Regions from separate parts of the Synechococcus sp. N19 genome, predicted to be linked through region 2. Evidence: predicted binding sites of a transcription regulator. Region 2 holds the regulator's gene; the other holds the start of a gene.
What was found. The regulator HrcA, encoded in region 2, represses chaperone genes, less so after heat shock. The targets are predictions, from matches to a motif close to TTAGCACTCNNNNNNNNNGAGTGCTAA.
Positions count from the first base shown of each region.

Region 1: the regulator HrcA is predicted to act here: its motif matches at 7,425-7,451, upstream of groES (co-chaperone GroES).

Region 1 is NZ_UCNR01000018.1:126,928-141,307, forward strand. It holds gene DXY02_RS11605 (Hsp70 family protein) at 1-795, shown strand, start outside; gene DXY02_RS11610 (hypothetical protein) at 897-1,742, shown strand; gene DXY02_RS11615 (ferredoxin-thioredoxin reductase variable chain) at 1,773-1,994, shown strand; gene pyrR (bifunctional pyr operon transcriptional regulator/uracil phosphoribosyltransferase PyrR) at 1,978-2,529, opposite strand; gene gpmI (2,3-bisphosphoglycerate-independent phosphoglycerate mutase) at 2,637-4,274, shown strand; gene secG (preprotein translocase subunit SecG) at 4,274-4,504, shown strand; gene DXY02_RS11635 (hypothetical protein) at 4,782-5,135, opposite strand; gene groL (chaperonin GroEL) at 5,349-6,983, opposite strand; gene groES (co-chaperone GroES) at 7,061-7,372, opposite strand; gene atpD (F0F1 ATP synthase subunit beta) at 7,595-9,058, shown strand; gene atpC (ATP synthase F1 subunit epsilon) at 9,133-9,543, shown strand; gene DXY02_RS11660 (30S ribosomal protein PSRP-3) at 9,713-10,228, opposite strand; gene DXY02_RS11665 (TIGR01548 family HAD-type hydrolase) at 10,283-11,053, shown strand; gene DXY02_RS11670 (aminopeptidase P N-terminal domain-containing protein) at 11,095-12,420, opposite strand; gene DXY02_RS11675 (CNNM domain-containing protein) at 12,508-13,506, shown strand; gene DXY02_RS11680 (GTP-binding protein) at 13,503-14,380, shown strand, end outside.
Region 2 is NZ_UCNR01000004.1:31,446-45,825, reverse strand. It holds gene DXY02_RS01335 (response regulator transcription factor) at 1-202, shown strand, start outside; gene DXY02_RS01330 (RNA pseudouridine synthase) at 199-1,158, shown strand; gene bchM (magnesium protoporphyrin IX methyltransferase) at 1,122-1,835, opposite strand; gene DXY02_RS01320 (N-acetylglucosamine-6-phosphate deacetylase) at 1,863-3,062, opposite strand; gene purE (5-(carboxyamino)imidazole ribonucleotide mutase) at 3,074-3,628, shown strand; gene DXY02_RS01310 (hypothetical protein) at 3,625-4,104, shown strand; gene DXY02_RS12870 (hypothetical protein) at 4,086-4,256, shown strand; gene DXY02_RS01305 (AI-2E family transporter) at 4,278-5,363, shown strand; gene cysC (adenylyl-sulfate kinase) at 5,323-5,967, opposite strand; gene DXY02_RS01295 (translation initiation factor) at 5,999-6,325, opposite strand; gene trpB (tryptophan synthase subunit beta) at 6,425-7,681, shown strand; gene hrcA (heat-inducible transcriptional repressor HrcA) at 7,692-8,666, opposite strand; gene DXY02_RS01280 (rhodanese-like domain-containing protein) at 8,666-9,022, opposite strand; gene DXY02_RS01275 (DUF3352 domain-containing protein) at 9,076-10,656, shown strand; gene sixA (phosphohistidine phosphatase SixA) at 10,634-11,122, shown strand; gene DXY02_RS01265 (citrate synthase) at 11,136-12,326, shown strand; gene nuoH (NADH-quinone oxidoreductase subunit NuoH) at 12,354-13,472, shown strand; gene ndhI (NAD(P)H-quinone oxidoreductase subunit I) at 13,532-14,179, shown strand; gene DXY02_RS01250 (NADH-quinone oxidoreductase subunit J) at 14,176-14,380, shown strand, end outside.

The DNA.
Region 1 (14,380 bases), on a different contig from region 2:
GAACGGCTCAAATGCCGGCTGAGCAACACCGACTTAGGCGAACGCGAGCCCCTGATGGAGTTGGCGGTGGATGAGCAGGAGCATGAGCTCCGCCTGTCGCGCAGCGAACTCAACGCGCTTCTGCTGGAGCGCGGCTTCGGAGACGCCCTCGAACAACTGCTGGAGAGCTGTCTCGCCGGCGGTCGCCGCAATAACTGCAGCCTTGAAGATCTGGAGGGCGTAGTGGCCGTCGGCGGCGGTGCCCAGCTGCCCCTCCTGCGCCAGTGGCTCTCCGAGCACACGGCGCCAGCGCCCTTGCTCACCCCGCCACCGGTGGAGGCTGTGGCCCTGGGTGCGCTTCAACTCACGCCAGGGGTTGCCATTCGGGATGTGCTGCAACACGGTGTTTCCCTGCGTTTCTGGGATCAGCGCAGCAACAGCCACCGCTGGCACCCCCTCTTCGTGGCCGGTCAACCCTGGCCGAGCCCCGCCCCCCTGGAGCTGGTGCTGGCCGCCAGCCGCACCGGTCAACGCAGCTTGGAGCTGGTGCTGGGGGAGCCCATCCCGCAGGGGAGCCACAGCGTGGTCTTCATCAATGGTTTGCCGACCCTGCAGGAGCAGACCGCCGGGGAGGTCTCCCATCAGCCTTGGCCCGGCATCGAGCTGGTGCTGCCTCTGGATCCCGCCGGAGAGCAGGGCGAAGACTGCCTACGGCTGCGCTGGAGCATTGATCAAGAAGCGCAGCTTCAGCTGGAGATCAACGATCTGCGTTCAGGTCGGACGTGGTCCCAGCCAACGCTGGGGGCTGTCCGATAAGACTGACCCATAAAGACTGTCCGATAAGACGTCCGTCCACAGGCCCTTGGAACGGGAGCCGTCACTCCATAAAACAGAACCAACGTTCAGCTCCACCCTTCGTGGCGGCACCGCGTCAACTGCTGCTTCGGCTCTGGGGTGTTGGAACTCTGGGATTGGTGCTGGCGATTGCGACAGGTGCCTATTGGTGGGAACAACAACTGCCGAAGCGGCTGCAGAGTGCCCTCGCTGCCAACGACTACGAGGCCTGCATCCGCACCAGTGAGCAACTCGCCTCCCTGCGCTGGTTGGGACAGGGCGCACCGCAGGAGCAGGCCCTCTGCCGCCAGAAGCACGCCGAACATCTCTGGGACCAAGGCGATGCGATCGCTGCCCTCACGCTGCAGCAGCAACTGGTCGCCTCGGGCCATGGCGACCTTGCCCTCCATCGCAAGACCCTCGAACGCTGGCGCCAGGCTCTGATGGATCAGGCGATTGCTCTGTTTCGTGAGGGAGACCTGCAGCAGGCACTCGCGTTGCTGGATCCCCTCAAAGGCAGCGCGCGCAGCTCCATCAGCCAACTCAGTGCAACGCTGATGGAGATCTGGAACCGCAACCAATTGGAACAGCGTCGGCTAGTTCAACTGGTGGAGCAAGAACGCTGGTGGGAGGCCTTGGACAGCCTCAACAAACTCGACCATCCCTGGTGGCAGCAGCAGGCAAGTGCCACCCGTCAAGAGGTGGAGAGTGCCATTCAGGCCCTCGATGAGGCCCAGCAACACCAACAGCACCCAGCGGTGCGTGCCGACGTCATCAGCGGTGACCGGCTGGATGCCGCCGTCGAGGATCAGTTGCTCCAAGGTCTGGACCCCTGGACGGCCTTTTCGATGGGCTGCAGCGACCTTGGCGGTCGCGTCGAAGAGGACGGACCGGAAAGTTTCTGTCGACGCTCGTCCCCGAGCCCGTGACAAGATGAACCCGTGGATGACTCAGGTGCAATGCAGGCGGGCGACAGGGTGACGGTGGAGGCATCCGTCGTTGTGTTCAACCATCCCGAACACCGGGGCCAGGCCTTTGACATGAAAGGGCAGACCGGAGAGGTGGCGAACGTTCTCAATGATTGGAAGGGTCGGGTGATCAGTCCAACGCTTCCTGTGATCGTTGCCTTCGGCCGCTACAAGGCCCATTTCCGCGCCGACGAACTCAAGCCTGCCGGCTGAGTCGGCTCAGGAACACCCCCTCCTCACCATCAACATCCCTGAGGCGGAGCTCGATGGTTTCGCTGCGTCGAGTCGGCACAACGCGACCACAGAAATCAGGCTGAATCGGAAGCTCCCGATGGCCTCGATCCACCATGGCCAGCAACATCACTCGCTGCGGGCGCCCCCAGCTCTGCATGGCTTCCAGGGCGGCGCGCACCGTCCGCCCTGTGAAGATCACATCGTCCACCAGAATCACCTGGCGGTCCTCAATGCTGGTGGGGAGAGTCGTGAGCTGGGGCAGACGGGTGCCGATGCGCTCCAGATCATCGCGATGGAACGTGGGATCAATGGCCCCCTGGGAGATGGCGTGGCCTGTCAACCGCTCCAATTCCCGCGCCAAAACCCTGGACAACTGAACGCCGCGGGTGGGGATCCCCAACAGCATCAACCGACGGCTGTCTTCGGCGCTCTCCAACACCTGCGACGCCAAACGCGACAGCGTTAGACCAAGCTCACGCTCCGAGAGAATTTCGATCCGTTCAGGGTCGGCCATGGAGGATTGAGCGCTGCGGGGTGTGGGAATTGGCTGAAACTGCAGCTTGAGGGCTGGCGTGGCGTTAAGTTGATTCTGCAAGAGTCCTTAAGAACCGTCGGTCGCGGGTGAACGTGGGGAAAAGCATTACCAACGGTTCAGGACGCTCCGGGACAGTGGCACCGGTCGTTCTCGCCATTCTTGATGGATGGGGTTACAGGAACGCGAGCGAGCACAACGCGATTCAGCAAGGCGGCACTCCTGTGATGGATGCCCTGTGGCATGCATATCCACACACCTTGATTGAGGCCAGTGGCTCCCATGTGGGCCTCCCCGATCAACAGATGGGTAACTCTGAGGTGGGCCACCTCACCATCGGAGCCGGCCGCATCATTCGCCAGGAGTTGGTGCGAATCAGCGACACGGTGCGCAGCAACCAACTGGGCGACACGCAGGCACTCAAGGAATTGGCAGAGCGCACCCAAGGACGAGGCGGCACCTTGCACCTGCTCGGCCTCTGCTCCGATGGGGGCGTCCACAGCCACGTGGACCATCTCTGTGGACTGATCCAGTGGGCAGCGGACAGCGGCATCTCTGATGTCGCCGTGCATGCCATCACCGATGGTCGCGACACACCGACCCAGAGCGCTCCGGGATACATCAGCCAGGTGGAAGCGGCCCTGAGCCAAAGCGGCGTTGGCCAGCTCGCCAGCCTCTGTGGCCGGTACTGGGCCATGGACCGGGACCAGCGCTGGGAGCGGATCGAAAAGGCTTACAACCTCTACACCAATCCCAACATCGCCGTCGACAGCCGGACGGCAGAGCAGGTGCTGGCGGAGAGTTATGCCGAGAACATCACCGATGAATTCCTCGAACCGGTGCGGCTTCAGAACAGCGTCATCAAAGACGGTGACAGCGTTCTGGTGTTCAACTTCCGACCCGATCGCGCCCGCCAGATCGTACAAGCGCTCTGCCTCACCGATTTCGAGGGCTTCGAGCGCAGCCACACGCCGAAATTGGATGTGGTCACCTTCACCCAGGTGGAACAAGACCTTCCCGTTCAAGTGGCCTTCCCCCCCGAGCCGCTCGACCAACTGTTGGGGCAGGTGGTGGCAGACGCCGGGCTGAAGCAGTACCGCACCGCTGAAACGGAGAAGTATCCCCACGTCACGTACTTCATGAACGGTGGCATCGAACAGCCACTGGCGGGAGAAGACCGTCACTTGGTGCCATCGCCGAGGGTCGCCACCTACGACCTCTCACCGGCGATGTCGGCGGAGCAACTCACCGACAGCTGTATTTCTGCCATTGAGAAGGCGGACTATTCGCTGATTGTGATCAACTACGCCAACCCCGACATGGTGGGGCACACCGGTGTGATGGAGGCCGCCAAGGAAGCCATCCAAACCGTGGATGCCTGCATTGGCCGGTTATTGGATGCGGTGGGACGCCAAGGCGGAACCATGCTGATCACGGCTGATCACGGCAATGCCGAATTGATGAAGGGTCCGGATGGCCAAGCCTGGACAGCCCACACCACCAATCCTGTGCCTGCGATCCTGATCGAAGGAGAACGGCGCAAACTGCCTGGCCATGGCAACGCCATCACACTGCGCGATAACGGGGGGCTGGCCGATATCGCTCCGACGTTGCTGCAAATTCTTGACCTTCCGCAACCGGCTGCCATGACTGGCCAAAGCCTGATTGCCCCCATGTCCAACATGGACCCCACCCCCAAGACCGCTCGCCTTCCTCTTTCCGTTTGATGCTTACCTCAATTTTGTCCTGGAGCTGGATCGGCACCGGCCTTCTGTTGATCGTCTTGGTGCTGCTCCATAGCCCCAAAGGTGATGGCATGGGTGGCTTGGCGGCAAGCGGCAGCTCCATGTTCAGCAGCGCCAGCAGCGCCGAAGCAACGTTGAACCGTCTGACATGGACATGCCTGGCGTTGTTTTTGACCTTGGCTGTGATCCTGAGTGCTGGCTGGTTGAACTAAACCAACCCGCTCACAAACTCAATTTCCAGCACACATATTTTGAAGGCAGCTTCAAGCTGATGGTTGGAATGCTGCTCATCAACTTGCCGCTCTGTTCCAATCAATTTTGCGACCAGAAGTTACACAAGAAAGCACATAGAGAACGAATCAAGAAGACTGAGGAACAACTTAGGCGGTATTGCAAGATCAACAAACCAAGAATTCTTCAAGCAGCCTGAATTAATGAGAACCCTAGCGGCCTTGAACTTAAGCCGTCAGACTTCAGATTCCAGAAACATTACTCAGGGCTTTGCAACCCTGATTTCAGAAAAGCGATTTCCTTGTAGACCCGATCAAGCTCGTACAACGTTTTTGTTTCCTTCTTTTCAAGGATTTCAACCCGCTTCAACAGATCCTCCAACAACTTGTTTTGCAAAGATTCAACCTGAACTTGCCTTTTTTGCACGCCTTTTGAGGGAGCAGAAGCCGTGCTGGCCGGGGAAAGAATGCCTCCATCCGTTTCGACATACAACAAGGCAAGACGCTCCAACACCTTGGAGTAGGCCTTGTCTTGTTGTCGGCAAAGGGCTTTGAAACGCTGCAGCGTCTCCGGAGCGAACTGGGCGGCGAAAGCTCCGGGGCGCTGGGGCATTTGTCCCGACACATCGATACACAGCAAGACGTTAGCCGGCACCTCTCCGCACCTCCCAATCCTTCATGGCCGGCAACCAACGCCGGCCCCAGGCGCCACATGTCTTGTAAAAACTAGTTCTTACAAGACAGCATCCGAACATAAAAAAGAGGCCCCGCAGGACCTCTTGGCATGACTTGAGTTCGGGTGGTCTCCCAACCACCCGAAGGTCGATCAGTAGTCGAAGTCGCCGCCGCCCATGCCGCCGCCGGCAGGAGCTGCTTCCTTCTTCTCAGGCAGATCAGCCACGATGCACTCGGTGGTGAGCACCATGCCAGCGATGGATGCGGCATTTTGCAGACCGGAGCGGGTCACCTTGGCGGGATCGACGATGCCGGCAGCCAGCATGTCGACGTACTCGCCGGAGGCAGCGTTGAAGCCTTCGGCACCAGCGCGAGCCTTGACGTTCTCAGCCACAACAGCGCCGTTGGCACCTGCGTTTTCAGCGATGCGCATCAGCGGAGCGGTAAGAGCAGCAGCCACGATGTTGGCGCCGATCAGTTCCTCGCCGGACAGGCTGGAGGCTGCCCACTGCTCCAGGGCCGGAGCCAGGTGAGCCAGGGTGGTGCCACCGCCAGGAACGATGCCTTCCTCAACAGCCGCCTTGGTGGCGTTGATGGCGTCCTCGAGACGGAGTTTCTTGTCCTTCATCTCGGTTTCGGTGGCCGCACCCACCTTCACCACAGCCACGCCACCGGCCAGCTTGGCCAGGCGTTCCTGCAGCTTCTCCTTGTCGTAGGTGGAGTCGGTCTCGTCCATCTGCTTCTTGATCTGTTCGCAGCGGGCGCCGACAGCCGCCTCGTTGCCCTCGGCAACGATGGTGGTGGTGTCCTTGTTGATGGTGATGCGACGGGCGGTGCCCAGCATCTCGAGCTTGGCGTTCTCCAGCTTGAGACCGGCATCTTCGGTGATCAGCTGACCGTTGGTCAGCACAGCCATGTCTTCCAACATGGCCTTGCGGCGATCACCAAAACCAGGAGCCTTCACAGCGGCCACGTTCAGCACACCGCGCAGACGGTTCACCACCAGAGTGGCCAGGGCTTCCTTCTCGATGTCCTCAGCAATGATCAGCAGAGGCTTGCCGGTGCGGGCGATTTGCTCCAGCACGGGCACCAGATCCTGCACCAGACCGATCTTCTTGTCGGTGAGAAGGATGTAAGGCTCGTCGAGGACGGCTTCCATCCGCTCGGTGTCGGTGGCGAAATAAGGGGAGATGTAGCCCTTATCGAAACGCATGCCCTCGGTGACCTCGAGTTCGGTCTCCATGGACTTGCCCTCTTCGAGGGAAATCACACCTTCCTTGCCAACCTTGTCCATGGCATCGGCAATCATCTTGCCGACTTCTTCATCGTTGCCAGCGGAGATGGTGCCGACCTGAGCGATGGCATTGCTGTCAGCGATGGGCTTGGCCATTTCCTTGATCTTGCTGACCAGGAAATCGGAAGCCTTGTCGATGCCCTTCTTCAGAGTGATGGCGTTGGCACCGGCAGCCACGTTGCGCAAACCCGCCTTGACCATGGCGTGGGCCAGAACGGTGGCGGTGGTGGTGCCGTCACCTGCGGCGTCATTAGTTTTGGAGGCGGCCTGACGGATCAGAGCAACACCGGTGTTCTCGATGTGGTCTTCGAGCTCGATCTCCTTGGCGATGGTGACGCCGTCATTGATGATCTGGGGTGCACCGAACTTCTTCTCGAGCACCACGTTGCGGCCCTTGGGACCCAGGGTCACGGCAACGGCTTCGCAGAGGATGTCGATGCCTTTTTCGAGAGCGCGACGGGCGTTCTCGTTGTAGATGATGCGCTTTGCCATGGAAGGCGGTTCCTAATGAAGAGGATGGTTAAAGGAGGCTGAGTTGAGACTCAAGCCGCAATGCAGCAGGGCTGATCTCAGTTGACGACAGCCAGGATGTCCTTCTCGGACAGCAGCACGTATTCATCGCTGCCGAGCTTGATGTCGGTGCCGGCGTACTTGCTGTAGAGGACCTTGTCGCCCACACCAACTTCGGGAGCCTGACGGCTGCCGTCGTCGTTGCGCTTGCCGGGGCCCACCTGAACCACTTCACCCACCTGGGGCTTTTCTTTGGCGGTGTCAGGCAGAAGGATGCCGCCGGCGGTCTTCTCTTCGGATTCAGAGACCTTGACGAACACGCGGTCGCCGAGGGGTTTAACGGTCGAGACGCTGAGAGAAACAGCAGCCATGGGTACTTGCAGGAGCAGGGACAGGGCGCAATGCGCCACGCATCGACGCGAGTTGGCACTCGATGCCGATGAGTGCCAACGTATGCAAGCGACCACCCCCCGGGCCATACCCCAAGCTGTGCGGGTGACCGAACCGGGGGGGCGCAACCACAGCGGTGGTATGGTTGCGCCGCTCTGAATGGGTCCGAGCGCGCAGCGCCTGTTCCCGCAACTCTCCTTCCTATGGTCGCTTCTGCTCCTGCATCTGCTGGCACCAAGGGTGTGATCCGTCAGGTGATCGGCCCGGTTCTGGACGTTGAATTTCCCGCCGGGAAACTGCCCAAGATCTATAACGCCCTGCGCATCGAGGGGAAAAACCCCGCAGGTGACGACGTCGCTCTGACCGCTGAGGTTCAACAGCTTCTGGGTGATCACCGGGTTCGTGCCGTTGCCATGAGTGGCACCGACGGTCTGGTGCGCGGCATGGAAGCCGTTGACACCGGTGCACCGATCTCCGTACCCGTGGGTGAAGGCACCCTCGGCCGCATCTTCAACGTGCTGGGCGAGCCCGTCGACGAGCAGGGCCCCGTCAACACCACGGCGACCGCTCCCATCCACCGGGATGCCCCCAACATCACTGAGCTTGAGACCAAGCCCAAGGTGTTCGAGACCGGCATCAAGGTGATCGACCTCCTGGCTCCCTATCGCCAGGGCGGCAAGGTCGGCCTGTTCGGCGGCGCCGGCGTGGGCAAGACCGTGCTCATTCAGGAGCTGATCAACAACATCGCCAAGGAGCACGGCGGTGTGTCTGTGTTCGGTGGTGTGGGTGAGCGCACCCGTGAGGGCAACGACCTCTACGAGGAATTCAAGGAATCCGGCGTGATCAACGCCGGCGACCTGTCCAAGTCGAAGGTGGCCCTCTGCTACGGCCAGATGAACGAGCCCCCCGGCGCCCGGATGCGTGTGGGCCTCTCCGCTCTGACCATGGCTGAGCACTTCCGCGACGTGAACAAGCAGGACGTGCTGCTGTTCGTGGACAACATCTTCCGCTTCGTGCAGGCCGGCTCCGAGGTGTCCGCACTGCTGGGTCGCATGCCTTCTGCTGTGGGCTACCAGCCCACCCTGGGCACCGACGTGGGTGCCCTGCAGGAGCGTGTTGCATCCACCGTTGAAGGTTCGATCACCTCGATCCAGGCCGTTTACGTGCCTGCTGACGACCTGACCGACCCCGCACCGGCCACCACCTTTGCCCACCTCGACGCCACCACGGTGCTGAACCGTGCCCTGGCTTCCAAGGGCATCTACCCCGCTGTGGATCCTCTGGATTCCACCAGCACCATGCTCCAGCCAGCTGTGGTGGGTGATGAGCACTACCGCACCGCCCGCGCTGTGCAGTCCACCCTGCAGCGCTACAAGGAACTGCAGGACATCATCGCAATTCTGGGTCTCGACGAACTGTCGGAAGACGACCGTCGCACCGTGGACCGTGCCCGCAAGGTGGAGAAGTTCCTCTCCCAGCCTTTCTTCGTGGCTGAAATCTTCACCGGCATGCCCGGCAAGTACGTGAAGCTGGAGGAGACCATCGCTGGTTTCAACCAGATCCTTTCCGGTGAGCTGGACAGCCTCCCCGAAGCCGCCTTCTACCTGGTGGGCAACATCGAGGAAGTGAAAGCCAAGGCCGAGAAGATCGCCGCCGAAACCAAGTGATCCCTGCGGGGGTGTGATTCACACCCCCGATCACGTGTTTCTCGACAGTCCGTTCTCTTTTCGAACCAAGGTTCATGTCCCTCACCCTCCGCGTGCTGGCAACAGACCAGAACGTCTTTGATGGCAGCGCCGACGAGGTGATCCTGCCCAGTACCACCGGTCAACTCGGCATCCTGCCCGGCCACATCTCCCTGCTCACCGCCATCGACATCGGTGTACTGCGGGTGCGTGCCAACGGTGCATGGAACTCCATCGCTCTGATGGGTGGTTTCGCCGAAGTGGATGCTGATGAAGTCACCGTTTTGGTGAACAAGGCCGAACTTGGCAGCTCCATCGATGCCGCCACCGCCGAAGCCGCTTTCCAGAAGGCCTCCACCGTGGTGGCTGGCATGGAAGGCCAACCCGCTTCGCCGGAAAAACTCAAGGCACAGCAACAGCTGAATGAAGCCCGCGCTCGCCTTCAGGCCAGCAAAACGGCCGACTGATTCATCCCCCTGTTTCAAGGATGACGTCGCCAAAGGCCAGGGGTTACCGCCCCTGGCCTTTTTCGTGGTGTGGTTTGTCCGTTCGTTTTCCCAACACCAGCCAAGCCACGTGAAGGCATAAAAAAACCTGCCCGAAGGCAGGTTTGCATCATCAACTTGAAAAGCGGAATCAGGCGGTACCGCAGAAGGTGACGTCGGGGAACTTGGCCTTGGCCTCGTCGAGGCTCTTGCCTTTGCCCTCTTCCTGCCAGTAGTTGATCACCTCAGTGGCCTGGTTGAGCACTTCAACCCGCTCGTTGTCAGTGATCCAGCTCTTGCCTTCCAGCTCGGTCTTGAGGCTTTCCCAGGCATCCTCACGGGGCCAGAAGAAGTAGGAGGTGAGGGGGCTGGGGCCACCGCCAACGATCTGATCAACCGCAAGGGCCACGTTGTCGGGAAGCCAGAGGATCTTCAGCAGGAAGCGGCCCTCATCGGCCTTGGGGGTGTAACCGGAAGGAACACCATCAGCATCGATGGTGGCCGTGGCCAGAGCCGCGGCGGCGCCCTTCAGCACAGGACGGCCTTCAGCTTCGCTGGCTGCAGGCTTTTCAGTGGTTTCAGCTGCCTGGGTGGCGCCTTCAGCCGCGTCGGCGGACGGAGTCGCGACCTCCTGGTCGGTAGGGGCAGCGCCTTCGGTGACCGTCATGGTGTCAGCGCTCAAGACAGAAATACAAACAACTAACCTACCAGCCGCTCCCCATTGGACGTTCTGGGATCCCTAACCATCCTGCTGTTCGACATCGATGGTGTGATCCGCGATGTCGCGGGCAGCTATCGACGGGCCCTTCAATGCACTGTGCAGCACTACTGCGGTTGGCAGCCCAGCGCTGATGTCATCGATGCGTTGAAGGCTGAAGGAGCCTGGAACAACGACTGGGACGCCAGCCTTGAACTTCTGCGGCGCCATGGTGCTGAGCTGCCGGATCGCGCCGCGCTGATCGATGTGTTCAGCGGCTTCTACTTCGGCGGAGATCCGGACGGAGACCCCAGCCAATGGACGGGCTTCATCGGTGATGAGCCTCTTCTGGTGGACGCCAGCTTTTTCACCACGCTGTCGAAGCGCGAGTTGCGCTGGGGATTTGTGAGTGGCGCGGAACCACCCTCAGCCCGCTTCGTGCTTCAACAGCGCCTGGGGCTCCAGGACCCGCCCCTGATCGCGATGGGAGATGCCCCCGATAAACCGGACCCCACAGGCTTGATCCGCCTGGCCAAAGCACTGGGGGCCAGTGCCGAGGGAGTTCAGGTGGCCTATCTCGGCGACACCGTGGCCGATGTGCACACCGTGATCCAGGCCCGGGAACGCTGGCCGGAACAACCATTCGTAAGCCTGGCGGTGGCACCGCCTCACCTGCAAACCCCAGAGCAGGCTGCGGCGCGCGACATCTATGAGCAACGGCTGCGGGAGGCGGGCGCTGATCAAGTGCTGACGACCACTGAAGCGGTCTTGCAGTGGGAAGGAGCTGCGGGATAAGGGCAACTGCGGTCCGCGAAACTCCCCGCTGATCGAGGCGATCAGCGCTCCATTGCAGCAACGCTCTTGAGGGCGCCGGCAGTGAGCACCTCATGTCCGGTCTCGGTGACGGCAACGTCGTCTTCGATGCGGATACCGATGCCTTTCCAGCGATCGTCAATCTCTGGCTGTCCTTCCGGCACGCTGAGGCGATCGCTGACGTAAAGACCGGGCTCAACGGTGAGCACCATGCCTGGCTCCAGCGGCGCAGGTTGCTCACCGAGCCTGTAGGCCCCCACGTCATGCACATCCAGACCAAGCCAATGGCCGGTGCGGTGCATGTACAGGTGGCGGTAGTCGCCTCGCTCGATGATGCCGTCCACATCCCCGATCAGCAGGCCCAGGTCCACCAGGCCCTCCACCAGAATTCGCAGGGCGGTGTCGTGCACCGCCTCCGCCGTGCCGCCGGGAGCCACAACGGCAACTGCAGCTTCCTGAGCCTCCAGCACCAAGCTGTAGAGCTCCCGCTGTTCCGCCGTGAAGCGGCCATTCACCGGGAAGGTACGGGTGATGTCGCCGTTGTAGTAATCCTCCAGCGAACAACCGGCATCGATCAGCAGCAGGTCACCGTCCTGCAGCGGGGCCGTATTGGCGGTGTAATGCAGCACGCAGGCGTTATCACCACCAGCGACGATGGATCCGTAGGCAGGACCGCGGGCCCCGTTGCTGCGGAAGTGGGCCTCCATTGCCGCCTGCACCTCGGCTTCGTTCATGCCCGGACGGGTCATCGTTCGGGCTAGCTCGTGGGCTTCTGAGGAGATGCGGCAGGCCTCCCGCAAACGCTCCAACTCATGGGACTCCTTGCGCAGCCGCAGGCGATGCAGGATCGGCGTTGGTGCCACCAGGCCCAGGGCCGCCGTCCCCGTGCGGGCATAGGTGTCCAGTTGCCGCCCCCAGGCCGAAAGCACCATCGATTGCACCGATGTATGGCGGCCCACCCGGAAGGCGATGGCTTCGGCACCGGCGAGGTACTCGGGCAGTTTTTCGCTCAACTGATCCAGCGGATGGGCCAGGTCCGCCCCATAGCGCTCCACCGCGCCTTCGGTGCCCCAGCGGAAGCCGGTCCACACCTCAGCCGCCGGGTCCTTGGGCTGCACAAACAGCACGTAGCGCTCCCCTTCCGGTCGATGCGGCAGCAGCAGAGCCACCGCATCCGGTTCATCAAAACCGGTGAGATAAAAGAAATCGCTGTCCTGCCGGAAGGGCCATTCGCAGTCGGCGTGATGGGTCGCCAATGCCGCGGCCGGAATCACCGCGGCGGCAGCGCCGAGTTGCTCCATGAACAGGGCGCGACGACGCGCGTGGATGCCGGAGTCGAAACCGTTCACAGCAGCAGAGCGTTCAGGGGAACAGGATGGCAGTTGGCAAGGCCGAACTGGCCAGGGCCTCTACGATGCAAGGAGTTTCAGACGGCAATGAGCTCCGATCTCCTGGTGCTGTTGCTGCTGGTTTTGGTGGTGCTGCTGGGTTCGGCCCTCTGTTCCGGAGTGGAAGCCGCTCTGTTGACCGTGAGTCCAATCCGAGTGCACGAGCTGGCGGCCCGGGAACGTCCCGTGGCCGGGGCACGGCGGCTGGCGCAGTTGCGTCAACGGCTGGGGCGCACCCTGTCGGCTCTGGTGATCGCCAACAACGGCTTCAACATTTTCGGCAGCCTGATGCTGGGCGGTTATGCCGCCTGGGTGTTCGAGCAGCGCAACATCAGCGGTGTGGCACTGCCGGTGTTCTCAGTGGGTCTGACTGTCCTGGTGATCCTGCTGGGTGAAATCCTGCCCAAAGCCCTCGGAAGCCGTCTGGCCCTTCCGGTGGCCCTGGCCAGCGCACCCCTGTTGCATTGGCTCGGCCTGGTGCTCAGGCCGCTGGTGCTGCTGCTGGAACGGATGCTGCCGGCCATCACCGCCGAAGCGGAACTCAGCACCAATGAAGAGGAGATCCGTCTGCTGGCTCGCCTGGGCTCCCAGAAGGGAGAGATCGAAGCCGATGAAGCCGCGATGATCGGCAAGGTGTTTCAGCTCAACGACCTCACCGCCCGCGACCTGATGACGCCGCGGGTGGCGGCACCCACCCTGGATGGGAGCCTCAGCATCGAAGCCCAGCGGGCCAAGCTGATGAGCACGAACGACCCCTGGTGGGTGGTGCTGGGCGATCAAGTGGACAAGGTGCTTGGCGTGGCCAGCCGCGAGCGCGTGCTCACTGCCCTGTTAGAGAACCGCGGCCTGCTAACACCCGTTGACCTCTGCGAACCGGTGGAATACGTGCCCGAGATGATCCGGGCTGATCGACTGCTGACGGGCTTCCGGCGCGACAGCGGTGGTGTGCGCGTGGTGGTGGATGAATTCGGTGGCTTTGTCGGCGTGATCGGTGCCGAATCGGTGCTGGCCGTGCTGGCCGGCTGGTGGCGCAAGCCGGCAGCATGAGCGGGATGCAACCCACCCCGCCCCATACCGTTGAGCGCTGCCAGCTGCTGCTGGAGCACTGGCGCAGTCAGCTTCAGCTGAGCCCACGGGACCAGGGACTGCTGGGGGGTGAATTGCGGCTGCTGGATCGTCAGCTGCAACGGCTGCAGCAACAACGCCTGCGCATTGCTCTGTTTGGTCGGGTGGGGGTCGGCAAATCCAGCCTGATCAATGCCTTGATCCGCCGGCCACTGCTGGCAACGGATGTCGCCCACGGCAGCACCCGCCATCAGCAGGCGGTGGACTGGCCCGTGGAGATTGCCGGGCTGACCAGGGTGGAACTGGTAGACACCCCCGGCATTGATGAAATCGATGCCGCCGGGCGGGCTCGCTTGGCCTCCCGCGTAGCTATGGGGGCTGATCTGGTGCTGCTGGTGGTGGACAGTGACCTGACCCGGGCCGACCTGGAGGCCTTACAAACGCTGCTGGAGAGCGGCAAGCCCCTGCAGCTGGTGCTGAACCGGAGCGACCGCTGGCCAGAGCAGGAACGTGCCGAACTGCTGCGCAGCATCCGCGCCCGGCTGCCGGTGGATCTACCGATCACCGCGGCAGCGGCAGCGCCCCGCAGCCCCCAAATCCAGGCCGATGGGCGGGTGCGCAGCACGATCACGACGCCGCAGGTGCAGGATCTGCAGAAGCAGCTCTGCCGGCAGCTGGAGAACGAAGGCACCCTGCTGTTGGCGATTCAGTCGCTGCGCCAGGCCGACCGCTTCCAGAGGGCCTGCCAAGCACTGCGGCTGCAACAGCACCGCCGCACGGCCCAGAGCCTTATCGGTCGTTATGCAGCCGCCAAAGCCACCGGCGTGGCCGTCAACCCTGTAATGGCATTGGACAT
Region 2 (14,380 bases):
GGTGGTGCACAGCTTCACGCCGCGGGAGGCGAGTGTGCTGCAGCTGGTGGCGGAAGGATTGATGAACAAGGAGATTGCCCGGCAACTGGAGACGTCGATCCGCAACGTGGAGAAGTACGTGAGCCGATTGTTCAACAAGACGGGCACCTCCAGCCGCACGGAATTGGTGCGCTATGCCCTGGAGCACCGTCTGGTGACTTGAAGGCTGGTTGGCGCGAGGCGGCGTTCAACAACGGTTGGACCTACCGCGACCGGGTGCCGCGGTCCGCTGCCGGCATCTTGGTGAGCGAATGGCTGGCGGATCGCTACCGCCACTCTGATGCTGTGTTGTGGCAGCAGCGGATCGCCGCCGGTGAGCTGGATTGGAACGGAGCGCTGCTGGCCGTTGATCGAGCCTTGCAGGGCGGTGAGACACTCTGTTGGCGGCGTCCGCCTTGGTTGGAGAAGGCGATCCCCGATCAATGGGAGACGATCCACGACGACGGCGACCTGTTGGTGATCAACAAGCCTTCCGGTTTGCCGGTGATGCCCGGTGGTGGCTTCCTGCACCACACGCTCATGGCCTTGCTCGAACCCACCGGGGCCCGGCCGGTGCACCGCCTGGGGCGCTTCACCTCCGGCCTGCAGGTGTGTGCCCGCACGCCGCAGACCCGTGCCCTTTGGTCGAAGCAGTTCCGGCCCGACGGCGGTTGCCGCAAGGTGTATCAGGCCTGGAGCCAGCGGGTGCCGGGGTTGGAGTTGGGGCAGTGCCTGACGGTGAGCAGTGATGTGGTGGAACGGCCGCATCCACTCTTGGGCTGGATCTGGGGGCCAGAACCGTTCGACGGTGCGCCGATCTGCAAACGCCTCTCAGCCCACTCCGAGCTGGAGCTGTTGGAGCGCAGGGCCGAGGGCGATCGCCTGCAGGTGACGATCACCACCGGACGACCCCATCAGATCCGCATTCATCTGGCGCAGCTGGGCAGCCCCTTGCTGGGTGATCCGCTCTATCTGATGAATCGCGAGATTTCAGCCACTGCAACGCCCGGTGATGGGGGCTATCGGCTGCATGCCTGGCGGCTTTCGGGTCTCCCTCACTTGAGGGAGCTCAACCTCCTGGTGGATCCCCCGAGTGAGGGAGATCAGGCCTTGCGGAACTCGATCAAACGCGAGAAGTAGAAGGGGGCTTTGTTCAGGCTGCGGCGCACCAGCTTGAAGCCGCAGGCTTCGGCTGCCTTCACGATGCCGTCTTCCTTGAGGGTGTAGGCCCGGGTGGTTTTGCTGGGGCCGGGGAACAGCTGGCCGATCCCCTTCAACAGCGCCAGCAGCGGGGTGTAGGGCGCAAAGCTCACGATCAGCCGCTCTTCAGTGAGGCTGCAGAGGTGCTTCACCATCTCTTCGGCCGGTTGCTGGGGGTAGTGGATGAACACATCCAAGCAGCACACCGTGTGGAAGCAGCCGCTCAGGCTTTCCAGGTCGCTGGCGAAGAAATTCAGCTTGGCCATGTCGAGGCCGGCCTCGCGGGCCCGGCGCTCGGCTTCCTGGGCCATGGCCTCGGAGATGTCGCTGGCGCTGATGGAACCGGCCCCCATCGCCGCCAGCGGCAGGCTCAGGCTGCCAACACCGCAGCCCGCGTCGCAGAAGCTCGCCTGGCTGAGTTCACCGCTCTCCTTGATCCAGGCCAGCACCTCATCCACGGTCTTCTGGTGACCGATGCGGATGTTGCGCTGCACCTTGTTCACGTCATCGCTGTCGCTGTAGATGCGGTTCCAGCGGTCGAAACCCGTGGTTTCGAAGTAGCCCTTCACTTCCTTTTTCTCGGCCTGTTTCTGCTCCAGCAGCTGATCGGGGGCCATGGCGGAAGGGTTTGCGTCGGCGGGATCCTAAGCAGCGCAGGCCCAGTGCAGCTCACCCTCCTTCAGCTGCCAGCGCAGCAGTTGCGTCAGTGGCCGTCCCATCAGGGCATCCATACACCCCGTTGCATCGCCGATCACCCGCCGCGGTGCCAACGTGGCGCTCCAGATCGCAGCACCGGGGGCGTCACTCCAGCGGGCCAGCCGTTTCACCCCCTCCAGTTGCGGCAGGGTCACCCCCGCCAGGGTGCCGTCATCGAGACGACAGGTGCCGTTCTCCACCAGCAGCACCCGCTCGTCCCAGCGGTGCTCCCCGTCGGCCAGGCCGTAGGGGGCCAGCGCATCGCTCACCAGCACCGTCTGCTCCGGTGCCAGCCGTTGCAACAGCACCGCCATCGTGGGGTGCACATGCACGCCATCGGCGATCAGCCCCAGGGCCACCCCTCCGCGCCTGCAGGCTTCCCCAAGAGGGCCCGGTGCCCGGTGGTGCAAGCCCGGCATGGCATTGAAGGCGTGGGTGAGCATGGCCACCCCCTGGTCGAAACCAGTGCTGGCCTGTTCGGCCGTGGCGGCGCTGTGGCCGAGGGCCACGCTGATGCCCAGCTCCCGCAGTCGCCCGATCACCGCAGCGGCTCCCTCCAGTTCGGGGGCCAGGGTCACCAGGGCAATCTCCGTTTCGAACCCACCGATTCGTTCCTCGAGAGCCTCCAGACTGGGGCTGGCCAGGTGTTCACGGGGATGGGCACCGCGGCGGGCTTCGGCCAGAAAGGGGCCCTCCAGATGGGCCCCCAGCAGCCGACAACGGCCTGGTCGGTGCAGGTCCCGAGCCTGCCGCAGCACGGCCAGGGCCTGGCGCAGCGGCGCGATGCCGCAGGTCACCAGGGTCGGGGCGATCGCTTCGACCCCATCGCGCCACAACAGATCGAGGAGTTGCTCCAGCCGGGGCAGATCGCTCTCGCTCAGCTCCGGGAAGGCCAGCCCCAGCCCGCCGTTGATCTGCAGGTCCACACCCCGGGGGCTGAGCCAGTTGCCGTTCCAGTCCGCATCGGTTTCTTGAGTCTCTTGTTGCTCCTCTTTTTGCGCTTCGCCGCCCATCGCCTCGATGCGGCAGATCAGACCCTTCTCGCCCAGGTCGATGGCATAGCACTGGTCTCCGTCCCCCGGCAGGGGACCCGGCAGTCGAACGTTGGTGATCCGGTGCATCAACACAACACTGGCTTCTGCAGCCATGGGGGGAGACGATGGCAGTCTTGCCCCTCTGCGTTGTGCCGCCAGTGCTCCCCCGTGTTGCCGTTGTGATGGGCAGTGACTCTGACCTGCCCACCATGGAACCCGCCGCCGCCATCCTGCGCGAGTTGGGGGTGGAGGTGGAGGTTCGGGTGCTCTCGGCCCATCGCACCCCCTTGGAGATGGTGAACTTCGCTCAAGCGGCCCGGGGTCAAGGGTTTGGGGTGATCGTCGCCGGCGCCGGCGGGGCGGCCCATCTTCCCGGCATGGTGGCCGCCCTCACCACGCTGCCCGTGATCGGCGTTCCGGTGAAAAGCCGGGCGCTGTCCGGGGTTGATTCCCTCCACTCGATCGTGCAGATGCCGGGGGGGATTCCTGTGGCCACCGTCGCCATCGGTGGGGGCCTCAATGCCGGCTTGCTGGCGGCGCAGATCCTTTCGGTGGCCGACGCTGACTTGGCCCGGAAACTTGAGGACTACCGCAGCAGCCTTCACGATGCTGTGGTCGCCAAGGATGCGCGCCTGGTTGATCTGGGCAGCACGGATTACCTCTCCCAGATGACTTCATGAGTGTTCCCGTTCGTTCCACCCTGCGATCCACGCTGCTTTGGGCGGTGGTGCCGGCGGCCATCGTCTATGCGGTTGCCCTTGTCTGGAGCGGTGCTGAGGGCATCAGCGCCAAGCTGGTGTTGAAGGACTTGGCCCAGTCCTTCAAGGCGCCTCTGGGAGAAGGTTTCCTCTCCAGCGTGGGCTACCTGCTCTGGATGGCGGCGGTGGCCATTGCCTTGTTTGCGGCGTCCACCCGGCAGATCCAAGGCTCAGTTCTGAACGGTCAATTCGCCTTCTGCGGCGGTGGTTTCTCGCTCTGGCTCTGCCTTGACGACATGTTCCTGGTGTATGACCGCTACCTCGGTGAGGCGTTGCTCTACATCTCACCTACGCCTTCTTCACCGGGTTGCTGTTGTTCCGCTTCCGTGGTCCCCTGCGGCGCTTCGGTGGCGACACCTTTCTGGTGTCCGTGGTGTTGTTGGGCCTGTCGGTTCTGACCGATGCCCTCCAGGGGCTGTGGCCGGATTCCTATGAAACGGTGCAGATCTTTGAGGAGGGATTCAAGTTCCTCGGGATTGCCGCCTGGCTCAGTTTTTGGTGCCATTACGTCAGTTCCGCCTCCAAGCCGGCCGCCCTTGAGCAGCACTGATCGATTCGCGTCATCGCCACGATGACGCCCTGGCCGGCCTGGTTGCGGCTTGGTCTTCTGCTGCCTGTTCTGGGCTTGAACGCCTTTGTGCTGAAGCGTTTGCTGGTGCAATTCGCCCCATTCCCTGGGCTGTTCCTCACCGCGGCCTTGATCGCCTTTTTGTTGGACCTGCCCTGCCGCTGGCTCGCGCAACGGGGTCTTCCCCGCGCCTGGGCCATCGTCAGCGTCGTCCTGGTGACCCTGGGGCTTCTGGTCTGGGCCGCTGTGGCCCTGGTGCCGCTGCTGATCGAACAGCTCAGCCAATTGCTCGGTGCCTCGCCGTCTCTGCTCACGGCGGCGGAGCAGTGGATCGATCGGGGTCAGCTCTGGGCTCTGGACCATGGCCTGCCGGCTGATTTCGCTGACCTCAGCAGTGATCTGGTGGCCCAGTTCAGCCGTCTGGCGACGCAGTTGAGCCAGCGTCTGCTGGGCCTGCTGGGGGCCACGGTGGGCACCACGATCAATGTGGTGATCGTGCTGGTGCTGGCGGTCTTCCTGCTGTTTGGGGCGGATCCGATAGTCGACGGTCTGGCCCGCTGGCTGCCCGACCGTTGGCGGGATCTGGTGCAGACGACCCTCGAGCGCACTTTTCGGGGCTATTTCGCCGGTCAGGTGGTGTTGGCGCTGATCCTCAGTTGTGGTCAGCTCCTGGTGTTCACCGCCCTGAACATTCCCTACGGCGTCTTGTTCGCTGTGCTGATCGGGTTCACCACCCTGGTGCCCTATGCCAGTGCCGTGTCGATCGTCTCGGTGAGTGCGGTGCTGGCGGTTCAGGACCCCCGCACAGGCCTTGAGTTGCTTGCCGCGGCGATTGTGGTCGGTCAGATCGTCGATCAGGTGATCCAACCGCGGCTGATGGGCAGCATCGTGGGGTTGCAACCGGCCTGGTTGCTGATCGCCTTGCCCATTGGGGCTCGGGTGGGCGCCCTCTATGGCGTGGGGGATCTGCTGGGCCTGCTATTGGCGGTGCCGGTGGCTAGTTGCATCAAAACCCTGGCGGATGCCGCCAGGGCTGGCGACGGCGACCTCAGGCGGCCGGAATCACCCCACGCTCCTGGAGCGCTTTGATCACCAATTCCACGGAGTCGGCCAGATCCTGCTTGCCGGTGTCGATCTTCAGCTCGGGCGTTTCCGGTGCTTCGTAGGGGCTGGAGATGCCGGTGAATTCCTTGATCTGCCCCGCCCGTGCCTTGGCGTAGAGGCCTTTGGGGTCGCGGGATTCGCAGACCTCGAGGTCTGCGGCGCAGAACACCTCGAGGAAGTCACCGTCCTCAACAAGGTCCCGGGCCTTGTCCCGGTCTGCACGGAAGGGCGACACAAAGGCGGACAGCACGATCACGCCCGCATCCAGAAACAGCTTGGCCACTTCACCGATGCGGCGGATGTTCTCTTCACGGTCAGCATCGGAGAAGCCCAGGTCTTTGCAGAGGCCGTGGCGGATGTTGTCGCCATCCAGCACATAGGTGGCGAGTCCCCGCTTAAACAGGGCTGCGTTGACGGCATTGGCCAGGGTGCTCTTGCCGGAGCCGGAGAGTCCGGTGAACCAAAGAATGGCGCTGCGGTGCCCACGCTGCTTCGAGCGCTCGTCGCGGCCCACGGAGGCCTCATGCCAGGCGATGTTGGTGGAGGCACCTTTGTTGGTGAGCTCTCCGTAGGTGGGGCTGGCAGTCATGGCCACGGCATGAAGTGGCGGCCATTCTCCCTTAGCCCCCAGCCCGTTTCGGCCGGTATCCCTCCTTGCTGAGCAGCTCGAGTGCCAGATCCACCTGATCTCCCTGCAGTTCGATCACGCCGTCCTTGGCGGTCCCGCCACTGCCGATGCGTGTTTTGAGCTTCTTCAGTAGCACCTTGAAGCCCGCAGCATCCAGCTCCAGGCCCCGGATCACCGTCACGGTTTTGCCACCTTTGCCACCACGGGTTGGTTGCACCCGCACCATCTGCTGCGCCTTGGCTGTGGGCTCCGCCGCAGGGCCGCTCGGTCGCTGCAGGCTCTCGGCACTGCTGAATTCCTGCCAGCCGCCCTTCGGCATCCACCCGTCGCAACCGAATTGCATTGTCGATGAGCGCCGATGCGGCGCCCCATGGCGTGACCGCCTGCTTACGCTGAGCCGACGCTCCGCCGTGGATCCGTGACCAGCACCCTGCCCAACGCCAGCACTCCGGATCCCTCCAGCCTGCAGCCAGCGGTGCGCCCCGGAGCCCATGGTCGCTTTGGACGGTTCGGTGGCCAGTACGTGCCCGAGACCCTGATGCCGGCCCTGGCGGAACTGGAGCAAGCTGCTGCCCAGGCCTGGAACGATCCCGCTTTCACTGCCGAGCTCAACCGCCTGCTCAAGAACTACGTCGGGCGGGCGACACCGTTGTATGAGGCCGAGCGTCTCACCGCCCACTACCGCCGCGCCGACGGTGGCCCCCGCATCTGGCTCAAGCGGGAAGACCTGAACCACACCGGTGCCCACAAGATCAACAACGCCCTGGGGCAGGCCCTGCTAGCCCTGCGCATGGGCAAGAAACGGATCATTGCCGAGACCGGTGCGGGGCAGCACGGCGTCGCCACGGCCACGGTTTGTGCCCGCTTCGGCCTGGAGTGCGTGATCTACATGGGTGCGGAAGACATGCGCCGTCAGGCCCTCAATGTGTTTCGCATGCGCCTGCTGGGCGCCACGGTGCAATCGGTGACGGCCGGCACCGCCACCCTCAAGGACGCCACCAGTGAGGCGATCCGCGACTGGGTGACCAACGTCGAGACCACCCACTACATCCTTGGATCCGTCGCTGGTCCGCACCCCTATCCAATGTTGGTGCGGGATTTCCATGCCGTGATCGGTGAGGAGTCCAAGCAGCAGTGTCAGAGCGCCTTCGGCCGGCTGCCCGACGTGCTGATGGCCTGCGTTGGCGGTGGCTCCAATGCCATGGGCTTGTTCCATCCCTTTGTGCAGGACACGTCTGTGCGGCTGATCGGTGTTGAGGCCGCCGGTGATGGTGTGGCCACCGGTCGCCACGCCGCGACGATCACCGAGGGTCGTGCCGGTGTGCTGCACGGCGCCATGAGCCTGCTGCTGCAGGACGGCGACGGTCAGGTGATGGAGGCTCACTCCATCAGTGCAGGTCTCGATTACCCCGGAGTGGGGCCGGAGCACAGCTATCTCCGGGAGATCGGACGTGCCGAGTACGCCGCAGTCACCGACCAACAGGCCCTCGATGCCCTGCGCCTGGTGAGTGAGCTTGAGGGCATCATTCCGGCCCTGGAAACCGCCCATGCCTTCGCCTGGCTTGAGCAGCTTTGCCCCACCCTGGCCGATGGCACCGAAGTGGTGATCAACTGCTCTGGCCGCGGCGACAAGGACGTCAACACCGTGGCGGAGAAGCTGGGGGATCAGCTCTAGGGAGCTGACCTCAGGCCAGCAGCAATTCCAGGTGGCGGGCCACCCGCTGTACGGCAGCCCGTGCCGTGGCATAGGCCATCCGCATCGGCCCCACCAGGGCCACATGACCGAGCCCCTCGTTGCAGCGGTAGGGCGCCTGAACCACGGCACAGGCCTCCAGGGCTGGCTGCGGATGTTCCTCGCCGATCCACACCCGTGCGGATTCACCGCGGCTGATCAAGGTGGCGGGTTGGTCATCGATCAGTTCCAGCAGCGGCCGAAGACTGGAGGTGCTTTCAAATTCCGGTTCGCTCACCAGCCTGGAAAGGCCATGCACCACCACCTGTGTGGAGTTGGCGGGGGTGGGCTGCTCAAGGGCGTTGCGCAGCACAGCACCGCTGCGTTGCAGCTGCCTGGGCAGTGCGTCCCAGTTCAGGTCGCCCTGCTCGAGCTGGGCCGACGCCCAGCGTTCCATCGCGGTGAGTTCGGCTTCAGCTCCGTGGGGCAGACGCAGGTTGAGGTGGCTGGCGCGGCCATTGGCTTCCACCAGCATCACCAGCAGTCGATCACCGCTGGGTACCAGACGGATCGTCTCCAGTTGCTGGTTCTCCTGCTGCGGTTGGGTGATCAGGCTCATCAGACCGGTGAAATCCGTCAGCCGCCGGGCCAGATGCATCAGCAGGTCGTCCAAACCGGCCCAACGAAGACTGAGGCCGGTGAGCTCCCGTTCCAGGTGTTGAACGGCGATGCCGGGTTCCGGCAGCAACGCGTCCACGTAGTGCCGGTATCCCATCGGACTGGGAACGCGTCCGGCGGAGGTGTGCGGTTGATGCAGCAGTCCTCGGCGCTCAAGCGCCCCCATGGCGGAGCGAATGGTGGCGGAGCTGGCGGGAATGCCGAAGCGTTGCACCAGGGTGCGGCTGCCCACCGGCTCCATCGTGTCGACGTAGTGGTGCACCGTCGCCTGAAGCACCTGTTCTTGCCGAAGGGACAGGGGCTTGCTCATCAGTAGCGGGGAACGCTGGGATCCACCTGAAGGCTCCAGGCATCAATGCCTCCCTCAAGGTTCCACACCTCAAGGCCCCAGGGTTGGTCCAGCAGCCACAGGCCGAAGTGGTAGCTGCGCACGCCGGCATGGCAGACCACCACGACGGGTTGATCGGGGTTGAGGTCGGCCTGCAGTGTTCCAAGCCATGCATTGGATTGGCTCAGGGGGCGGTGCAGCACCGCACCTGGAAAGGCAGCGATCGCGAGCTCAGCCTCCTCGCGCACATCCACTAGTTGCGGTGAAGGTCGCTCGCTTTGCAGCCATTGCTGCAGTTCAGAGGCTTGGATTGGTTGTGGTTGTTGGGATTGGCCCATGGCGCCATTCTGCGGTGATGGACAAAGATGAGGCGACCCGAGACCGCCGGCCCATGAAGGCCCGCCCCTTCCTCAGCGCTGCCGGCGCTGTGCTGTTGTCGCTGATTTTGCTGGCCGCTGGCCTGCTCTGGACCATGAACCGCCAGAGCCCCCTGCAGTTGGCGGAGCAGCCGTTGCATCTGCCTCGGGCGGCCCGGTTTGTGCCCCGGGATGCTGACTTGTCCCTCCATTGGTTGGCCGATCCAGGACGGTTGCCGGCCTATGCCCAGGCCGTTGCCCCTGCCTCCCAACGCCGCGATGCCCGTGATGGCGCCCGGCAGTGGCGCGAAGGAGTCTTTGCTTTGGCGGGCCTCCAGTTCGGTCTTGAGCTGGAGCCCTGGCTTGGCGAGGAGGTCAGTCTCACCCTCACCGATGGGGATTCCAACGTCGGTTGGGTGTTGGCCTTGACCAGTCGGGATGACGATGGCGCCCGGCGCTTTCTGCAACGGTTCTGGCAGACCCGCAGCCTGGCGGGCACCGACCTGCAGATCAGCAGCTACCGCGGTATCGGTGTGATCAGCGGTAAGGGGGCGTTGGTGGGGCATGACCCCCAACCCCTGGCCACGGCCTTGATTGACGACGATCTGCTGCTGGTGGCCTCAGGCCGGGGTGTGCTGGAGCAGGCCCTCGATGTCTCCCAGCTTCCGGATCAGCATCAGCTGGGGGATCAACGCCTGCAACGTCAGGTTGCTGAGCTCGGCGAAGGCGTGGCTCTGCTCACGGCATCTCCCCATGCCCTCGAGCATTGGCTGCAGCTGCCTGAGCTGGTGGCCCAACGGGACGATCTGAGCGGACTCGTGGCATCACTGCGACCGGAGGGTTCAACCATGGCGGTCGATGGGCGTCTCGGGTTCCGGCAAGCCCTTGGCGCCGACCCCTGGCCTGGGCTCACGGATCTGACGGCGTCGGCCGGCGGCCATGCCCGCTGGCTGGCTCAGCTGCAGAGCCCAGCCCGTTTGTTGGATCCCAGCGAAAGCCATCCCCTGGCCCAATGGTTCGCTCCGTTGCTGAAGCAGCGCCTGGCGGACCAGCCGGCGGCCGATGCTGTTGTGGGGGCTGATGCTGGCCCTCTTCTCTGGCAGGAGCAACCCGAGGGCTGGCTGCTGGCCACCCGCCCGCAAAGCCCCGCCAGGGATGCGGTGGATGCACGTCTGCAGGAGCAGGGCCTGACCCGTTCTGAACTGGAGGGCGATGGCGATGTGTTGAGCGTGTGGACGCGGCTGGTGCGCCAGCGGGGACGCCAGCCTGGGGTGGATGCCCAATTGGCCGTGGCTCAGGTTCGCTCGTCTGCGCTGAACTGGTGGGGCGAGTCCTTGATGGCTCTGGCGCAGCGTCAGAACGGGCGTGCCCTCCAGCCCCGCTTGAACCAATGGCAGGAACTCACAGCGTCCTCCCAACCGGCGCAGGCCCTCCTGCTGGCGGATGAGCCGGCCCGTGCGCTGTTGGGGCAATGGCGGCCCTGGGCCCTGCTGCAGGTGATGGCGGGGCGGCCGCTTCAGGATCAGGTCCGCGGCCTTGCGGTGGCCGTCGACGTTGATCGTCAGGAGCAAGGCAGTTCCGAGATTCCGTTTCATGCCCGGCTCGACCTCGGCTGACCTGGTTCTGTTGCGCCATGGCATCGCCGAGCCCCGCCAGGCGGGCCAGGACCATCCGGATCGACCCCTGACCGCCGCTGGCCGTCAGCGAACCCAGCGGGTGATGGCGGCCCTGGTGCAACGGGGGCTGCGCTTGGATCGATTGCTGTCCAGCCCCTATCGCCGGGCTCTGCAAACGGCGGAACTGGCTTTGGAGGCGGGGCTCGCTTCTGAACTCGCGGTGGATGAACGGCTCCAGCCGGGAGGGGCCCTCAACATGCTGGTGACCGCCTTCGATCAACGGCTTGGCTTGGTCGGCCATGAGCCGGATCTAGGAGATCTGGCCTGCGGTCTTCTGGGGTGTGCCCCGGGATCTCTGGTGCTGAAGAAAGCCGGCGTGATTCAGCTGCGTCGTTCCACGGGCCAGTGGCAGTTAAAGGCTTTGCTTCGGCCAGCACTGTTGATTGACGATTTAGGTTGCTGTTAGAGGCAATCAGGTGGTGGCCCAGCAGCAGACAGGCGACCTGCGCCATGCGCGGACCGGGATCGAACTGCGTCCAGGTCTGGATGGCGTGCCGGCCACCCAGTCGGCGATCTGCGACATCGATGGTGAGAAGGGGCTGCTCACCTATCGCGGCTACCCGATGCAGGATCTGGCGGCCAACAGCAGTTTTCTGGAAACGGCCTACCTGCTGATCTGGGGAGAGCTGCCCAGCCGCGACCAGTTGGCGGAGTTTGAGCACGCGGTGCAGATGCACCGGCGGGTTAGCTTCCGTGTTCGGGACATGATGAAGTGCTTCCCGGCCAGCGGCCACCCGATGGACGCGCTGCAGTCCAGCGCCGCTTCCCTGGGGCTGTTTTATTCGCGCCGGGCGATCGACGACCCGCAGTACATCTATGACGCGGTGGTGCGGTTGATCGCCAAGATCCCCACGATGGTGGCCGCCTTTCAGCTGATCCGCAAAGGCCAGGACCCAATCCAGCCCCGGGATGATCTGGCCTACTCCGCCAATTTCCTCTACATGCTCACCGAACGTGAGCCGGATCCACTAGCAGCGCGGATCTTTGATCGCTGCCTGATGCTCCATGCCGAGCACAGCCTCAACGCCAGCACCTTCAGTGCTCGGGTCACCGCCAGCACCCTCACCGACCCCTACGCCGTGGTGGCTTCAGCCGTGGGCACCCTGGCGGGCCCACTCCACGGCGGCGCCAATGAAGATGTCCTCGCCATGCTCGAGCAGGTGGGCAGTCCCGAGAACGCTGGCGCTTTCCTGGATGAAGCCATCGCGGCCAAGCGCAAAATCATGGGCTTCGGCCACCGGGAATACAAGGTGAAGGATCCCCGTGCCGTGATCCTGCAGGCCCTGGTGGAGGAGATGTTCGCCAGCTTTGGCCATGACGACCTCTACGACGTGGCCCGGGCGATCGAAGCAGAAGCAGCGTCCCGCCTCGGCCCCAAAGGCATCTATCCCAACGTCGATTTTTATTCGGGCCTTGTGTACCGCAAGCTCGGCATTCCCAGGGATCTGTTCACGCCGGTCTTCGCCATTGCCAGGGTTGCCGGCTGGCTAGCCCATTGGCGAGAGCAGCTCGGGGCGAACCGGATTTTCCGGCCTTCGCAGATCTACTCCGGATCCCAGCCACGCTCCTGGATGCCCATTGAGGAGCGCGTCTCGGCTCCGGCCGCCTAAGTTGCACCCACTTCCGTCGACACCATGGTGAGTCCGGGACTGGACCTGGAATTGAGCTTTAGCCAGGCCCTGCAAGGGTTTGGCTTCTCCCCGGAGGTGGCTAGGCTGCTTTGGCTGCCGCTGCCGATGCTGCTGGTTCTGGTGGCTGCAGTGGTGGGTGTGCTGGTTTCGGTGTGGCTGGAACGCAAGATTTCCGCCGCCGTCCAGCAGCGGATCGGTCCGGAGTATGCCGGTGCCCTGGGCGTGCTTCAGCCCCTGGCCGACGGCCTCAAGCTGCTCGTCAAGGAAGACATCATCCCGGCGCGGGCCGACAGCCTGCTGTTCACCCTCGGCCCGGTGCTGGTGGTTGTGCCGGTGATCATCTCTTGGCTGATCATTCCTTTCGGCCAGAACCTGCTGATCAGCAATGTGGGCGTGGGGATCTTCCTCTGGATCGCCTTCAGCAGCATCCAGCCGATCGGCTTGCTGATGAGCGGCTATGCCTCCAACAACAAGTACTCGCTGCTCGGTGGGCTGAGGGCCGCGGCTCAATCGATCAGCTACGAGATTCCCCTGGCTCTGGCGGTGCTGGCCATCGTGATGATGACTAACTCGCTGAGCACGGTCGACATTGTTGGTCAGCAGACCGGTGCCGGCATCTTGAGCTGGAACATCTGGCGCCAGCCGGTGGGCTTCCTGATTTTCTGGATCTGTGCCCTGGCCGAGTGTGAGCGGCTGCCCTTCGACCTTCCCGAAGCTGAGGAAGAGCTAGTCGCCGGCTATCAGACCGAGTACGCGGGCATGAAGTTCGCCCTCTTCTACTTGGCGGGTTACATCAACCTGGTGCTCTCGGCCGTTCTGGTCAGCGTTCTGTATCTCGGAGGTTGGGGCTTCCCGATTCCTGTCGAGTGGCTGGCCGGCTGGTTGAACCAGCCCATCGATGCCCCCGTGGTGCAGGTGATCACGGGCACCGTTGGCATCGTGATGACGGTGCTCAAGGCTTATCTGCTGGTGTTCGTGGCGATCCTGCTGCGCTGGACCACCCCCCGCGTGCGCATTGACCAGCTGCTCGATCTCGGCTGGAAGTTCCTGCTGCCTCTGTCCCTGGTGAACCTTCTGGTGACAGCAGCCCTCAAGCTCGCATTCCCCGTTGCATTCGGCGGCTAGGTTTTCCTACCTAGGATTTCTTCGCTCCCGGCTCCGCTTCGTTCTCTCCCCTTCAGACCATGTTCGGCTTCCTCAAACAGGTCGGTGATTACACCCGGGATGCAGTCGATGCAGCCCGGAATCTGGCCCAAGGCTTTTCGGTCACCTTCGACCACATGCAGCGCCGTCCGGTCACGGTGCAGTACCCCTACGAGAAGCTCATTCCTTCCGAGCGTTATCGGGGCCGGATTCACTACGAGTTCGACAAGTGCATCGCCTGTGAGGTGTGCGTGCGGGTCTGCCCGATCAATCTTCCGGTGGTCGATTGGGTGATGAACAAGGCCACAAAGAAGAAGGAGCTGCGCAACTACTCCATCGACTTCGGCGTCTGCATTTTCTGCGGAAATTGCGTCGAGTACTGCCCCACAAACTGCCTCTCGATGACGGAGGAGTATGAGCTGGCGGCTTTTGATCGCCACAGCCTCAACTACGACAACGTGGCCCTCGGACGCCTTCCCACCAGCGTCACCACCGACCCCTCCGTTATTCCCCTTAGGGAACTCGCCTATCTGCCGCAGGGCGAGATGGATCCGCACGGTGTTGCCGCCGATCGTCCCCGAGCTGGTCAGTTGCCGTTTCAGGTGTTGGAGACCCTCACCCCTCCTGCCAAGTCCTCTGCCAAGAATGAGGGACAATCCTCCAGTGAGGCCAAGGAGGGCGACGCATGACCATCGCGACAACCACCGAGCTGATCTGTTTTCTGGTGCTGTCCGCCGTTGTGGTGATCGGCGCCCTTGGTGTGGTGCTGCTTAGCAACATCGTCTATTCCGCCTTCCTGCTGGGCGGGGTGTTCACCGCCGTCGCAGGGCTCTATCTGCTCCTGAACGCCAGTTTCGTGGCCATGGCCCAGATCCTGGTGTACGTGGGCG